Congzhengia minquanensis: one gene and its partner. The protein of the gene in region 2 interacts with the protein of the main gene of each other region in a pairwise test. Links are inferred from orthologs where the notes say so. Each region holds a gene or a part of one and is shown on either strand. Other genes may lie near its edges. The genes, in order: H8698_RS04750 and dnaX.

Region 1 (7,988 bases), on a different replicon or contig from region 2:
TTGTTTCACGATATATTACAAACTATGTGAAGATGAAAAAAATATGCCGCTTTTCGCAAAATGCTTCTTCGGCGCACTGATTATCACCTGTGTGGAGCTGATGTTCGGCACGGTGGTAAACGTTTTGCTGAACTGGAACGTGTGGGACTATTCAAACATTCCACTGAACTTTTTCGGGCAGATTTGTCTGCCGTTTTTTGTACTTTGGTTTTTGTTGTGTGTTCCAATAACTGCGCTGTGTAACGGAATTTGCAAATGGATGGCGTAAAATGAAACTGCGTTGCTCCCGGAAATTCCGGGAGCAACGCAGTTTTATTTATGTTTGTTCAGAATAAAATGTCGGATCATCACTTCTTTCGAGGAGATAGTCCAATGAAACATGAAAATAATCGGCAATCAGAATCAATTCCCGATAGCCCGCCTCGCGTTCGCCGTTTTCATAACGGGAGATGGTATTTTGGTTCATATTTAAATCCATTGCAAGTTTTAGCTGCGTTATATTTTTTTGTTTTCTTAATTCTTTTAATCTCATACACACATCCTCTTGACATGATTATACCAATTTGGTATAATCAATATTATCCCAAATTGGTATATTTTAATTTTATTATTCGGAAAGGAAAAAGAAATGTTTCTATATAAAGATGCGTGTGAAGCCGAAATTCCCGAAATTGTTCAGGTTCACTTAAAATGCTTTGAAAGTTATTTTCTCAGTTCTTTGGGTGAAACGCTGCTTGAAAACTATTACAAACAGTTTTTGAAAGAAGATAATTTATTTGTGGTTGCAAAGGATTTTAAAAATGATAAAATAATTGGTTTTTGTATGGGATATTACAGCGGTAGTCAGGCCAAAAATCATTTTGAACAAAAAAATAAAGCCGCTTTAGCAAAAAAACTTTTCTTTCTGTGCTTAAAATTAGATAGAGCAGCAATATCACGGTGTTTAAAAAAAATCTCCACTGTTTTCAAACCCAAAAATAAACATACGACAGCGGAACATGCAAACACAGCGGATTTGCTGTCTATTTGTATTTTAAATGATTATAGAGGAAAAGAATACGGCGTGTCAGAAGCATTGCTTCAAAATTTTGAAAAAAAATTAATAGAAAACAAAATAAAAAGCTACACATTATCTGTCAACAAAGATAACGGAAGAGCAAGAAATTTTTATCTGAAAAACGGTATGAAATGTATCGCAGAACATGACGGCAGCGCCATATATATCAAAACTTGTTAAAATTTGATGATATAAAACCAGGCCGGAAAGCAAATGCTTTCCGGCCTGGTTTTATGTTACTGTGAAAGGGCGCGGCTGAGGCGTGAAAAGTCGAACCCAACTTCTTTTAAAAATTCCATTGCAATCAGCGTGGCGCCTGTGCCGTTGGGGTGTACCCGGTCCCAGGTGAGGTAGCTGGAATGGCGCACCTTTAAATATTCGTCAAACACCCTCTGCAAATCAATGCAGATAAATCCATAATCCTTTGCTATGCGTTTTACTGCCGCCACATATTCATCCATGCGTTTTCGCATCATGTCCTCTTTTAACGGTTCCATGTAATAGGGCGTCATCAGCGTAACGCCTTTCACATAGGGAACGGTTCTGTCTAAAAGCTCCCGGTAGGTTCTTTCATAAATTTCAGGCGTAATGCAGCCTTTGGCGCAGCAGTCCGGCGTGTCGAACTGCCGCCACACGTCGTTAATCCCAATTAAGATGTTCACCCAATCCGGCTCCAAATCTAAAACGTCAGACTGCCACCGGTCGTCTAAATCCAAAACATTGTTGCCCGAAATGCCCATGTTCGTAATTCTGATGTTTCTTTCCGGGTAATAGCCATTGATGAAATTGCTGATTACGCGGATAAACCCTGTTCCCACGCCGTCGTGCAGGCCCTCGCCCACAGGGCGCGCTCTTCCGAAGTCTGAAACAGAGTCGCCGATAAACAAAACCCTGTCTTTTGCGTCAAATATCATTTTCTGCCATCTCCTTATTATTTTTCAAAACAGCCGCCCTTTCAGGAAGCTGAACCAGCACAATGGCGGCAAACATCAGCGTGCAGCCAAAAATCTGCGGCACGTTCATGCGCTCGCCCAAAAGAATCCAGCCGGAGAGCACCGCAAACACCGACTCTAAGCTCATCAGCATGGAGGCAGACGTGGGGTCTGTATATTTTTGCCCCACAATCTGCAGGGTGTAGGCCACACCGCAGGACATAATTCCCGAATATAAAATCGCGCCGATGCACTGCTTAATTAAGGCCCAATCAGGGCTTTCAAAGAGAAACATTGCAATGCAGTTTAACAGTCCGCAAACAAAAAACTGCGTGCAGGCAAGCTTAACCCCGTCGGTTTTCGGCGCAACCCTGTCAATGACTAAAATATGGAACGAAAACACAATGGCGCACAAAAAGGTTAAAAAGTCGCCGAAGCAAAAATTGATTTCCGCTCCAAACAGGCACAAAAAATACATTCCCAAAACCGCCAGAAGCACGCCGGACACTATTTTCAGGTTCAGCTTCCTTCCGGCAAAAATACCCATGACGGAAACAAAAATAATATAAAGCGCCGTGATGAACCCGCTTTTTCCCGCCGTTGTTTCTTTAAGTCCCAGCGACTGCAGCGTGGAAGCTACGCACAGCAGCACGCCGCAAACAGCGCCGTAAAGCAGCAGCTTTTTAAAATTGCACTTTTTATACGTTCCCTTTTTCTTTTTCCCTGCGTCTGTTATCAAAATCACGGGCAAAAGAACCAGGCCGCCTAACAGCGTTCGAATTCCGTTAAAGGTGTTTGCGCCAATATAATCCATCCCTATGCTTTGGGACACAAACGAAATTCCCCAAACCAATGCGGTAATTGCCAAAAGAAAATTACCGCGCATTTTCGTTGACATTTTACTCCTCCAAATTCACAATTTATTCTTTTATATCTTCTGTAACACACATCGGCCGAACATCCTTACTTTTCAGCGTCAGGTTCACGTTTTCCGCACGAAAGCCGTCTGCATGGCGCACATAAATTCCCCAGGCGGGCAGCACGCCGAAGTTATGAAATTCAGGATAGCGCACGCCCATTTCAGGAACTTTGCCCACAGGCGCCATGGCCTCCCCGCCTGCCATTTGCATGTCCACATTGCGGATTACAATGTTTTTAAGGCGCGCGGTTTCCGTTCCCGAAACCACAATGCAGCTTTTCGCGTTTCCCCAGGCCTCGCCTTTGTAGGTTGTGCCGATTGCGTTCACCGCGTCGCCGTGAATGTCAGAAATCAAAAGGTTTTCAATCACACCCGGTTCCTTTCGCTCATGCCCTTCATGGTAAACCCGCAGGCGCTCGCCGTTGGCAATGAAAATCGGCCCGGTGGTGTTTAAAAACGTAATATTTTGAATGGTGACGTTTTTCGCGTTTCCGCCGTCAACAGGAACAATCTTAATGCCGCAGCCGTTGCAGTCGTAAACAAAACAGTCGGAAATGGTGATGTTCTCAAAATCGCCCACCGACTCTGTGCCGATTTTGATTGCCGCCCAGTTGCTAGTAATGACACAGTTTTTCACCGTAATATCACGGCACGGCCTGTCTACCGTGGCTTTCAGGCAAATTGCATCGTCGCCGGTGTCTAGGCTGCAGCCCGAGATGACGCACCTTCTGCATGCGTCAATGTCAATGGCGTCGTTGTTTTCATTCACGCGGCTTTTAATGGTAACGTTTGTAACCGTTACGTCCTCACAGTCCATCAAATGCAGGTTCCATGCCGCGGAATCGCGAAGTTCAATTCCGTCTAACGCAATGTTCTTACAGCCAATGAGCCGCACCAAAAAAGGACGCTCCAAATGGTTGGGGTGTTCCTGGTTAAAAATGCCGCCCCTGCCGGAAATCACGCCGCCGCCATAAATTTTTACGTTTGTCACATTTTCGGCATAAATTAAACTTTTGCCCCGCAGGTTGTCCACCGCGTCGGTAAACAAATCCACGTCAGAGGAATATTCGCTGAAATCTGCCGTGCCGAAAAGATAAGCTCCTCTTTTTAAATTCAGTTTTAAATTGTCCCGCAAAAAAATGGTTCCCAGCACATAAGCTCCCGGTTCAACCGTAAGTTCCGTCCCGCTCTTTGCGGCGCTGTCAACCGCCTCTTGAAACCGTTTTGTCGTCATATTTTCAGGTGTAATGTTCATTGTTGTGTTTCGTCTCCTCTATTTTAAAATAACGTTTTTTTCTCCAAGCAGGCGCTTTAGCGCGCCAATTACATCGTCTCCCCCGCTGCACCAAAGGCTTTTTGGGGCCAGGGCCGTCATATTTTTTTCCTCCACAAAAATATATGCAGGCACGTCTCCTGTGTGCTCCGCCAAAATGGCTTTTGCCCGGTCGATTAAAAAGTCCTTCCCCAGCTCAAATTTCATAAAGAGCTTTTGCTCGCCTGCCGGAGGCTTCATGCCGTGCTCTAAGGGAGAAATGGCGTCGCAGAGAATTTTTGGCTCCTCGTCCTCCCGGAAAGACAGCCTGCCGCTGATAACAATGGGAGCATCCTCGGTTAAATATTGTTTGCACCGCTCATACACGTTGGGAAACACCAAAATTTCCGCCTGGCCGGTTAAATCCTCAGCGGTGACGAACGCCATCATCTTGTTATTTTTTGTTATCTTTGTTTTCACTCCGGTGGCTAAAGCGCAGATTTTCACTTTTGCGCCGTCTGTAACGTTCCGGTTTTCTTCAAAAACCGCCGCCACGTCCTCTCCGTCCGGGGTGCTTCCCCGCTGCAATTCAGAAAAAGACAGCGTTGAAATGTCCGCAATTTCGTCTGCAAACTCGTTTAAGGGGTGGCCGGAAATGTAGTAGCCAATGCTCTCTTTTTCCAGCTTTAACAGTTCCTTTTGAGAAAACTCTGCAATGTCTGTGGAAAAAGCGTCGGCGGTTTCTTCTTCGTCCCCCCAGAGGGACATCTGACCGGAAATGTTCCGCTTAAAGTCGTCGGCAAACGAATCGATAATACCTTCAAAATCCTTTAGCAGACAGGAGCGTTTTTCGCCCAGGGCGTCGAACGCGCCGGCCTTGATTAAATACTCATGCACGCGCTTCGTAACGTTCAGCGAAAGGGTTCGCTTTGCAAAATCGCGGTAGCTTAAATATGCCCCGCTGCTTCTGCGCTCCTCCACAATCGCCTCAACACAGCCAACGCCTACGTTTTTAATCACCGCCAGCCCGAACCGGATATCCCCGTCGGCAACGGTGAACCCTGCGGCGCTTTTGTTAATGTCCGGCGGCAGAATTTTAATGCCCATCCGCGCCGCCTCCGCGGAATAGCCGTTTACCTTGTCCGGCGAATCCAGCACCGAAGAAAGCAGCGCCGCCATATACTGGGCGGGATAGAAATATTTTAGATATGCGGTCTGGTAAACCACAAACGCATAGGCCGCGGCGTGGGATTTGTTAAAGGCATAGTTGGCAAAGTCCATCATTTCGTCAAAAATCGCGTTTGCGGTTGCCTCGTCCACGCCACGCCGCAGGCAGCCTTCAATCTGAACTGAGCCGTCTTCATTTTCCTTGCCGTAAATAAAGTTTTTGCGTTCTTCGTTCATCACATCGGCTTTTTTCTTGCTCATGGCGCGGCGCACCAAATCTGCCCGGGCCAGAGAATAGCCGCCTAATTTCCGCACAATTTCCATAACCTGCTCCTGATAAACCATGCACCCGTAGGTGACGTTTAAAATTGGCTCTAACGCAGGGTGTTTATATTGCACGTTTTCAGGGTGAATTTTGTTTGTAATATACCGCGGAATCTGGTCCATGGGGCCGGGGCGGTAAAGAGAAATGGCGGCGACAATATCCTCTATGTTTTCCGGCCGCATTTCTTTAATAAACTGTTTCATGCCCGGGCTTTCCAGCTGGAAAACCCCCTCTGTTTCTCCCCGGGAAATCATTTTATAAACGCCGTCTTCGTTTAAATTAATGTCGTCAATGTTAATTTCCTCGCCGGTGGAATCCTGAATAATGTTCAGAGCGTCTTTAATAATTCCTAAATTCCGCAGCCCCAGAAAGTCCATTTTTAAAAGCCCAAGCTCCTCCACGGTGTCTTTCGGAAACTGCGTGATTAACACATCATCATTTTTTTGCAGAGGCACATATTCCGTCAGGGGCTTTTGCGAAATCACCACGCCTGCCGCGTGGGTGCCCGCGTTGCGGATTAAACCCTCTAAGGCCATTGCGTCGTCAATCAGCTCATGAACGGTTGCGTCGCCGTCATATTTTGCCTTCAGCTCCGGATTGAGCTTTAACGCCTTGTCTATGGTCATGTGCAGGTCAAAGGGAATCATTTTCGCAATTGCGTCCGTGTCACTGTAGGAGATATCCAGCACGCGCCCAACGTCGCGAATGGCGTTTTTGGCCTTCATTTTGTTAAACGTGATGATTTGAGAAACGCAGTCCCTGCCATATTTTTCAACAACATAGTCAATTACCTGCTGCCGGTCTTCGTTGCAGAAGTCAATGTCAATGTCCGGCATGCTGATGCGTTCCGGATTCAAGAACCGTTCAAAAATCAGTCCGAACCGAATGGGGTCGATGTTGGTAATATTCAGGCAATAGCTCACCACACTGCCGGCGGCGGAGCCTCTGCCCGGCCCCACGGGAATTTTTCTGTCTTTGGCAAATTTAATAAAATCCCAAACGATTAAAAAATAGTCCACATAGCCCATGCTGCGGATCACTTCAAGCTCGAAATCAAGGCGTTCCTTCACCTCATTTGCTTTTTCGCCGTATCGTTTGTGAAGCCCTTCATAGCAGAGGGATTTTAAATAGTCAAACGCATCGCCGCTGTTTGGCACCGCAAACTTTGGCAGCTTCAGCACGCCGAATTCAAATTCCAAATCACACATGTCCGCAATTTTCTGTGTGTTAGAAAGCGCGCCCGGAACCTGGCCGAACAAAGCGTTCATTTCCTCTTCGCTCTTTAAATAAAACTCGTCGGTCTCAAAGGCCATTCGGTCGGTTTCCGCCACCTTGCGGTTGGTTTGAATGCACATGAGCAAATCCTGATATTTTGCATCCTTTTTTTCTATGTAGTGCACGTCGTTGGTGGCAACCAGCCCAATGCCGGCTTCCTGGGCGTAAGGAATTAAAAATGCGTTCACGCGGCGCTGGTCGGCAATTCCGTGATTTTGAATTTCCAAAAAGAAATTTTCTTTTCCGTAAAGGCTGCTGTACTGTGCGATCAGCTTCTTTGCCCGTTCCTCATCTCCGTTCACAATGGCCTGGGGAATTTCCCCGGCCAGACAGGCAGAAAGGCAAATCAGCCCCTCTGCGTGCTGTTTTAAAACAGAAAAATCCACCCGGGGTTTATAATAAAACCCGTCTATGAACCCGGCGGAAACGACTTTAATTAAATTGCGGTATCCCGTCATGTTTTTTGCAATCAGCACAAGGTGGTGGGTGGTGTTGCCGTTATCGTGAGACTTTATGTTCCTGTCCTTCGCCGCCACATACACCTCACAGCCGATTAACGGTTTTATTCCGGCTGCTTTCGCCTCTTTATAAAACTCAATTACGCCGCACATGTCCCCGTGGTCTGTAATTGTCAAGGCGTTCATATTCAGTTCTTTGGCTCTTTTAACCAGCGGCCCGATTCTGCAGGCGCCGTCTAAAAAGCTATATTCCGTATGGGTGTGCAAATGAACAAAGCTCATAATTCTCTCCTTTTATATAAATCTTACATCTATTGTACATTGATTCCGTAAGAAAATCAACATTTTTCTCAATATTTTTATCGTTTAGCATTTGACTTTTTTCCTGCATGCCTGTATAATATTATAGTATAAATAGGCAAACTATATTGAGCATGTTATGTGCAAACTAAAAAAAGGAAGTGTGCTTTATGGCGGCAATTCATTTGACAAAAGAAAATTTCGACGCTGAGGTATTATCCTCCGACGTTCCGGTTCTGGTGGACTTCTGGGCATCCTGGTGCGGCCCGTGCAAAATGGTTGGCCCGCTGATTGAGGAGCTGT
Region 2 (6,862 bases):
AACCTTGCTTCTATCAAATGTATATTCCGCATCAATTAAATTCATGTCCAAACCGTTTGCCGCAATTTTTTCAAGACATATGTCAAACGCTTCTTTTGTGCGGGCACGGTTGTCCGCAACCTGGGCAATGTCTTCCTCTGTGGCCTTGCGCAAAATGCTTTTAATCGGCATGTTGAATTTCTCCTCGTCTACTTCCTTGCCCACCAAAACCACTTCGCCGAATTCCACACCGCGGGTTGTTTCAACAATCACGCCGTCGCCCACTGAGAGCGCACAATCTTCCGGATTAAAATAATAAATCTTACCAACGGGCTTAAACCTGATGCCCACTACCTTTGTCATGGAAATCCTCCCAAATACGCATCATGGTTTCAGAAACCGACGCGTTGTAATTTAAATTCTGTTTTAGCCTCAGTTTAAAATCGGTCAGTCGGTCAAAGGCCAAAACCAATCCTTTTTTACTGACCCCTTCTGTAAAAACCCTCATCTGCGACAGCTTGTTGTCGTAAATCACCCGGTTTTCAAGGCCGGATTTCACAAAAACGCAGTCCCTAAGAAAGGTTAACATAAAATCGGTAATTTCTCCGATGTTTTCTTTTTCCTCGATCAAAAAGTCCGCTGTTTCGCGCACCTTTGCCGCATCGCGGTTGAGTGCAATAACGTGCTCTACGCTGCCTTCAAAAAGTTTTCCTGCACTGTCATCAGACAAAAATGCAACCGCCGCACCAATGCTGCCCTGGGATAGCCGCGCCGCCAGCTGCACAGTTTCGCCGCCGCCAAACCGCATCGCTAAATAGCGATTGACTTCTTCAACCGGCAACGGAAAAAACGACATAATACAGCTGCGGGACAGCACCGTGGAAAGCAGTTTGTCCTGCTTGGTGACACAGATGAGAAATGTTACATACTCCGGCGGCTCCTCCAGCACCTTTAATAGGGCATTTTGCGCCTCGGGACTTAACACATCGCCGTCGCCAATGATAAACACCCTGCGGCTTGCAAGATAGGGTTTTAAAAAAACCTCGCTTAAAATCTGTTCCCTGACATCGTCCACCCCAATAGACGCTTTTTGTGCCGCCTGCTCAAGACGGATAATGTCAGGGTGGTTTCTTGACCTGGCCTTCACACAGGCGGGGCAAGTGCCGCAGGGCCGGTCTTTCGGGAATTCCCCCTCGCAGACCAGCGCCTGGGCAAAAAGATCTGCACAAAGCCGTTTGCCCACGCCGGCCATGCCTTCAAACACGTAAGAATTTGAAACATGCCCGGTTTCCAGTGTTTTTTTCAGGCTTTTTTTCACCGGTTCATTGCCGTAAAGCTCGTCGAAACCCATAATCAGACTTTTTCAAACCTTTCCACATCTACAACAAAAATTGTTGCGCCGCCCACTTCAATTTCTGCGGGGAAAGAGGTGTAGCCAGCTGCTCCGCCGATATACGGTTCGGGCGAGAACACAACCTGTTTCCTTTTTGCGCTGTATTTGGAGATGACATCAATCACAGACTGTATTTTTTCCTCGTCTGTCCCCACCAAAAGCGTTGTGTTGCCGGCCCGCAGAAATCCGCCTGTAGACGCCATTTTTGTTACTGAAAACCCTGCTTTGTTCAGTTCCCTCATTACGGTGTTGCCGTCGTCGTTGCTCACAATTGCAAATACAAGTTTCATTACAACTCCTCCTTTATTTTATTTGATAAAAATCATCTGAAATATCCTTATGTTAAAAACCAAACAAAAATGCAAGTTTCATTCTTCACTGCTGCAAATTTCAAGCATAAACTCCCCTAAGTCCCGGGCGGCATGCGGTTTTGCAAAATGCTGTGTATTTTCTGAAAGGCGCATTGCCTTAAACGGATAATGAATGAGCTGGTAAACCGCTTCATCTGCGCCAAATGTTTCGCTTAAATTTAGCGCAATGCCGTTGTTTAGCATAAACTCCTTGTTTCTGTTCTCCTGACCCGGAATGGGGTCGAGCATTAAAATCGGCAGCCGTTTGGCCAGCGCTTCGGAAGTGGAAAGCCCGCCCGGTTTTGTAATAATACAGTTGCAGGCGTCCATCAAAACGTCCACATTGTTCACAAAACCATAGGTAAGAATATCCTTCCGGCGCTTCATTTTGTCGACCTTGGCTTTAAGTTTGTCGTTGCTTCCGCAAACCACAAGAATTTGAAAATCTTCTTCTAAACTATCCAGCTTTTTCAGCATGTCGAGGGTGTGGGTGCCATAACCCATAGAGCCCATCATAACAAGCACTGTGAACTTGTCAGCAATGCCAAGCGCTTTTCTTGCTTCTGCCGGCGGCACCTTTTTTGAAAACTTCGGGCTGATGGGAATTCCTAAAGGCAAAACGTTTTCAACGGCGCCCCACTTTTTAATTGCCTGGTAGGACAAAAGTTCCGACGCGGTAATATAATAATCCGATTTTGCCTGCTCCCACATAGGATGTATGGTAAAATCCGTTACAATTGAAATCAGCTTTGCCGTTATGGGGTGGTGTGTTGCAATCCTGTTTATTGTGATGGTAGCAAAAAGATGGGTACTCACAATCACATCCGGCCGGAACGCCTCAATATAAGCATACAGCTTTTTCCGGAACGCCGTAGACAAAAATTTAATTGTTTTAGACACCTCTCCCTGGGGGCTTGTTCTCATGTCTAAAAGGTCATACAGCGACCCATAAATTTTCGGCGTAATGGTGGTGGAAAGAATGTACCCTTTCGAGACCGCTTCCGCCAGGGTACTATTTACGTTTTCCGCTATGTCTAACATTCTGCACTCCACATCGTTGCGGCCTGCAAAATAGCTTTCCATTGCTTTTGCGGCCTGGTGGTGGCCGCCGCCTGTCGGAACGGATAGAAAAAGTATTTTCATTTTTGCCTCACACGCCTTAAATTAAAATAAACCGGGGATATTCATCCCGCCGGTTATGGAGTTCATTCCTTCCTCCATCATTTCCTCTATCTGGCGGATCGCGTCGTTCACCGCCACTGTAACCAAATCTTCTAACATTTCCGTATCTTCCGGATCTACGATTTCCGGGTCTATTTTCAGGGACGTAATTTCCTTTGTTCCCTTCATAACCACTTTTACCTTGCCGCCTCCGGCTGCGGTTTCAATAGTTTTTTCCTCCAGCTCCTCCTGCACGCGGTTCATTTCTTCCTGCATCATCTGAGCCTGTTTGATAACGGTGTTCATTTTATGATTTCCGCCGCCTGTAAATTTATTTCCCTGTGCCATGAAAAATTCCTCCAAATTGTTTTAAATAAATTCTATTTCTGAATGAGTTTTACTCAATTCTTCCAGCTTTTTCAGCGGGTCGTCGCCCTCAATTCCGATTTCACGGGACGTTACGCAGGCAACAGGAATGTCCTCCCCCGTAACGCTTTTCGCCGCTTCTTCAATCAGTTTCACATTTGCCGGCTTTGAAATTACGCTTTTCGACACCAGCGCATTATCGCCAAACACAACACACAGCTTTCCGTTTACCATTTTGGCCTGAACCAATGCCAGGTGCGGAAAAATCGGCATGCCGCCGTGAGATTTTACATAATTCATAATTTCCGGCCAGCGGGAAGCTGCATCTGTTCCCCCTGCCGCCGGAGCGGCTGGTTGGTCTGTGTGTTCCTCTGCCGGTTTTGCTTTTTCCTTTTTCACCGGCAAAGCCGTGTCTGCCCTTTGGTTCACTTTTAAATCTTCTTGCGTATCCCATGGCGGCGCATCGGCCGCCTGGCGTGGGCCGCCGTCAGCAGGCGCGGCCGAAATTGGAATAACGCCTTCTTTCACCTTCTGTTCTAAAACAGAAATCCTGTCTAACAGGGCCTCTTCCGTTTCCTCCATTTCCGGTTCACACATTTTCACCAGCGCCATCTCATAAAGGGTGCGCGGAAAGCCGGAATATCTGGCTTGGGCCGAAGCCGCACACAAAAGGTCGATTGCGCGAATCAGCCGCTCTTTTGAAAACTGCTCGGTCAGCTCTTCTATTTTGTTTCTATTTTCCGCCGATGTGTTTAGAAACTCCTCGGCGTTTCCTGTAATTTTTACCACTAGAACGTCCCGCAGATATTTCATCAGCCGTTCTGCAAACAGGCCCAGCTCCTTGCCCTTTTCAATCACTTCATCAATCTTTTCAAGGGCCGCCTTTGTGTCCCCTGATGCAATGCACACAGACAGGGAATAAAGCGCATCATTGTCTGCAATTCCCACAATCTTTACCACGTCGTCATAGGCAAGCTTGCCGTCTGACGCGCCGACGCACTTGTCTAAAACGCTTAAAGAATCGCGCATGGATCCGTCTCCCAGCTCAGCAATTAAGGAAAGGGCCGCGCCTTCTGCCTCATAGCCGTCTGCGGCTAAAATTTTCTCCATCCGCCCGGATATGTCTTTATTCGTAATCCGGCGAAACTCAAACTGCTGGCATCTGGAAAGCACTGTAATGGGCACCTTGTTTAATTCTGTGGTGGCAAGAATGAACATCACATGCTCCGGCGGCTCCTCCAGCGTTTTTAAGAGGGCGTTAAAGGCCTGCTGCGTCACCATGTGCACCTCGTCAATAATATAGACCTTTTTACGCGCCACAGAGGGAAGGAACATCACGTCGTCAATAATATCGCGGATGTTTTCCACCTTGTTTTTCGAAGCGCCGTCGAGTTCAGTTACGTCTAAAATAGACTCGTCCAGCAGGCCGCGGCAAACACTGCATTCGTTGCAGGGATTTCCGTCTTTCGGGTTTAAACAGTTCACCGCCCTTGCCAGAATTTTAGCTGTGGAGGTTTTTCCTGTTCCCCTGGTTCCGCAAAAAAGGTATGCGTGCGCTGTGGAGTTGTTCATAATCTGGTTTTTCAAGGTTTTTGTAATATGCTCCTGACCCACAACATCGTCAAACACTGTCGGCCGCCACCGTCTGTATATGGCCTGATATGCCACACGCCCACCTCCGCAAAACAAATTTGCTTCTAAACTGAAAAAAGCCGCGTCAATTCTGCGCGGTTTTATTGGCACAAAGCCTGCCGCTTTGTGTAACATCATACACTTTTTTAAATCTGCGTTCACGCCGGGAGAATCCGCAACACACCCAAGGCACCGCTTATCGCTGCTTGGTTCCCCACCTGACGAGGTTCGCGGGCTCAAGTTGTGCGGGTCCCGGCAGACAACGCTTACGCGCTGAACGCAAAATTGATTTCCGCAGTGCTGAAAAGCCTGCGGCAGGAATGATTTCTCATTCCTTAGGTTTATATTATATCATAATTTTAAAAACTATTCAACTGTTTTTTTCAAATTCCCGAATTTAAGCGTTTTCCTGGAAAAATTCAATCTGTTCGCCGTCCGGCCCCTTGACAAAGGACAGAGAGGCAGTGATTTCGCCGTGCTCACCTAAAACCGCGTCTTTCGGTTCCACGTGAGGAATCCCTCCATGCTCAACCGCACGTTCAAACGCAGCGCGGGTGTCGTTTACGCGAAGTGCCAGGTGGAAAAAGCTGCCCGCCTTCGGCTCAGATTCTTCTCCTGCTTCGCCGTCTGAAAACAACTCAAAATAGTTTCCGTCTCCAATATCAATTAACGCCAGCTGCTTTCCTGTGCCGGACGTCCATTTGGTGCGGAGCTGAAAGCCCAGCCCCTCAATGTAAAACGTCAACGATCTTTCAAAACTTGATGTTTGCAGTGCCACATGGTGAAACCCGCAGCCTGCAATTTTGCCGTTCGCCATAAATATCCGCCTTTCAAATAAAGAAGTGTTTTCCTTAGTATAACAAACACCACACGCAAAGTCAAGGCAGGTTACAGTTGTTTTGTAAAGCAGATAATTCTGTTTGCTTCGCGGAAGCCCGAATGGATGTGAAATTGAAAACTGCCATTGTTATCAAGTTCACAGTCGCTGGCAAACTCTTTGCATCCCCGCTGCCTTGCCCAGTTTTCGCACATTTCAAGCAGTGTTCTGGCAACGCCCATCCCGCGGCAGGCGTCCTCCACATAAACGCCCTCTAAATATCCCACCGGCGAAAATGATGTGCCCTCCACATAGTCATGCCGCAGCTGGCACTGGGCAAACCCCAAAAGGGGACCCTGCCCGGCGGCCACAAAAACAGCAGCTTCTCCGGAATTTAAAATCTCGCTCAATTCTTTCTCCAGTTCCTCTGTGGTGTGGCTGTTCCACAATGCAGATGCCAGGCGCGCAAGTTCTGTGATGTCCTCCGGCCCTGCCTTTCTAAAATCCATGTTCCGTCCTCCTAAGCAAAAACGGGCGCGGAAACCCGCGCCCGAATTTTTTTATTCCTTGTTTTTCGACTGAATATATTCGTCGATGGCTTTTGCCGCATCTTTTCCCGCGCCCATTGCCAAAATCACCGTTGCCGCGCCTGTTACCGCATCGCCGCCGGCATAAACCCCCTCGCGGGAGGTTTTACCCGTTTCCTCGTCGGCAATAATGCCGCCCCATTTGTGAACGGCCAAACCCTCCGTAGTGGATTTAATCAGCGGGTTGGGCGACGTGCCGATAGACATAATTACGCAGTCTACATCCAGCACAAATTCAGACCCCTCTTTCACCACTGGTCTGCGTCGGCCGGAGGCATCGGGTTCGCCCAGTTCCATTTCAACGCATTTCATGCCGCCCACAAACCTATTTTCATCGGGAAGAATTTCTGTGGGGTTGGTCAGCAGTTTAAAGATAATGCCTTCCTCCTGCGCGTGCTCAACCTCTTCCGCTCTTGCAGGCAGCTCTTCCATGGAGCGCCGATATACAATATATACATCCTTTGCCCCAAGCCGTTTGGCGCACCGCGCGGCGTCCATTGCAACGTTGCCGCCGCCCACAACCGCAACCTTGCTTGCGTGCATAATCGGTGTGGAAGGTTCGTCTTTATAAGCCTTC

The links.
Region 1: the proteins of dnaX (region 2) and H8698_RS04750 interact in binary tests that used the Escherichia coli proteins (3 or more experiments, as listed by UniProt). The link is inferred for Congzhengia minquanensis from one-to-one orthologs.

What each region holds. Positions count from the first base shown.
Region 1 is NZ_JACRSU010000001.1:986,508-994,495, forward strand. Bases 3,982-7,988 are described here. They hold H8698_RS04750 (DNA polymerase III subunit alpha), read right to left. Parts: upstream 7,668-7,988; coding sequence 4,182-7,667; downstream 3,982-4,181. Other genes in these bases: H8698_RS04745 (glycoside hydrolase family 28 protein), read right to left, coding at 3,982-4,163; trxA (thioredoxin), read left to right, coding at 7,856-7,988. In the rest of the region: H8698_RS04720 (putative ABC transporter permease), read left to right, coding at 1-268; H8698_RS04725 (helix-turn-helix domain-containing protein), read right to left, coding at 317-532; H8698_RS04730 (GNAT family N-acetyltransferase), read left to right, coding at 629-1,237; H8698_RS04735 (SGNH/GDSL hydrolase family protein), read right to left, coding at 1,294-1,971; H8698_RS04740 (DMT family transporter), read right to left, coding at 1,961-2,887; more of H8698_RS04745, read right to left, coding at 2,910-3,981. UniProt on the Escherichia coli protein: DNA polymerase III is a complex, multichain enzyme responsible for most of the replicative synthesis in bacteria. This DNA polymerase also exhibits 3' to 5' exonuclease activity. The alpha chain is the DNA polymerase catalytic subunit.
Region 2 is NZ_JACRSU010000004.1:85,853-92,714, reverse strand. What follows is about bases 2,649-5,529. They hold dnaX (DNA polymerase III subunit gamma/tau), read right to left. Parts: upstream 5,044-5,529; coding sequence 3,253-5,043; downstream 2,649-3,252. Other genes in these bases: H8698_RS10655 (VOC family protein), read right to left, coding at 5,279-5,529; H8698_RS10670 (YbaB/EbfC family nucleoid-associated protein), read right to left, coding at 2,887-3,231; H8698_RS10675 (MGDG synthase family glycosyltransferase), read right to left, coding at 2,649-2,865. Also shown: H8698_RS10690 (PSP1 domain-containing protein), read right to left, coding at 1-342; H8698_RS10685 (DNA polymerase III subunit), read right to left, coding at 314-1,330; H8698_RS10680 (cyclic-di-AMP receptor), read right to left, coding at 1,333-1,662; more of H8698_RS10675, read right to left, coding at 1,741-2,648; more of H8698_RS10655, read right to left, coding at 5,530-5,698; aac(6') (aminoglycoside 6'-N-acetyltransferase), read right to left, coding at 5,770-6,207; gltA (NADPH-dependent glutamate synthase), read right to left, coding at 6,259-6,862. UniProt on the Escherichia coli protein: Part of the beta sliding clamp loading complex, which hydrolyzes ATP to load the beta clamp onto primed DNA to form the DNA replication pre-initiation complex.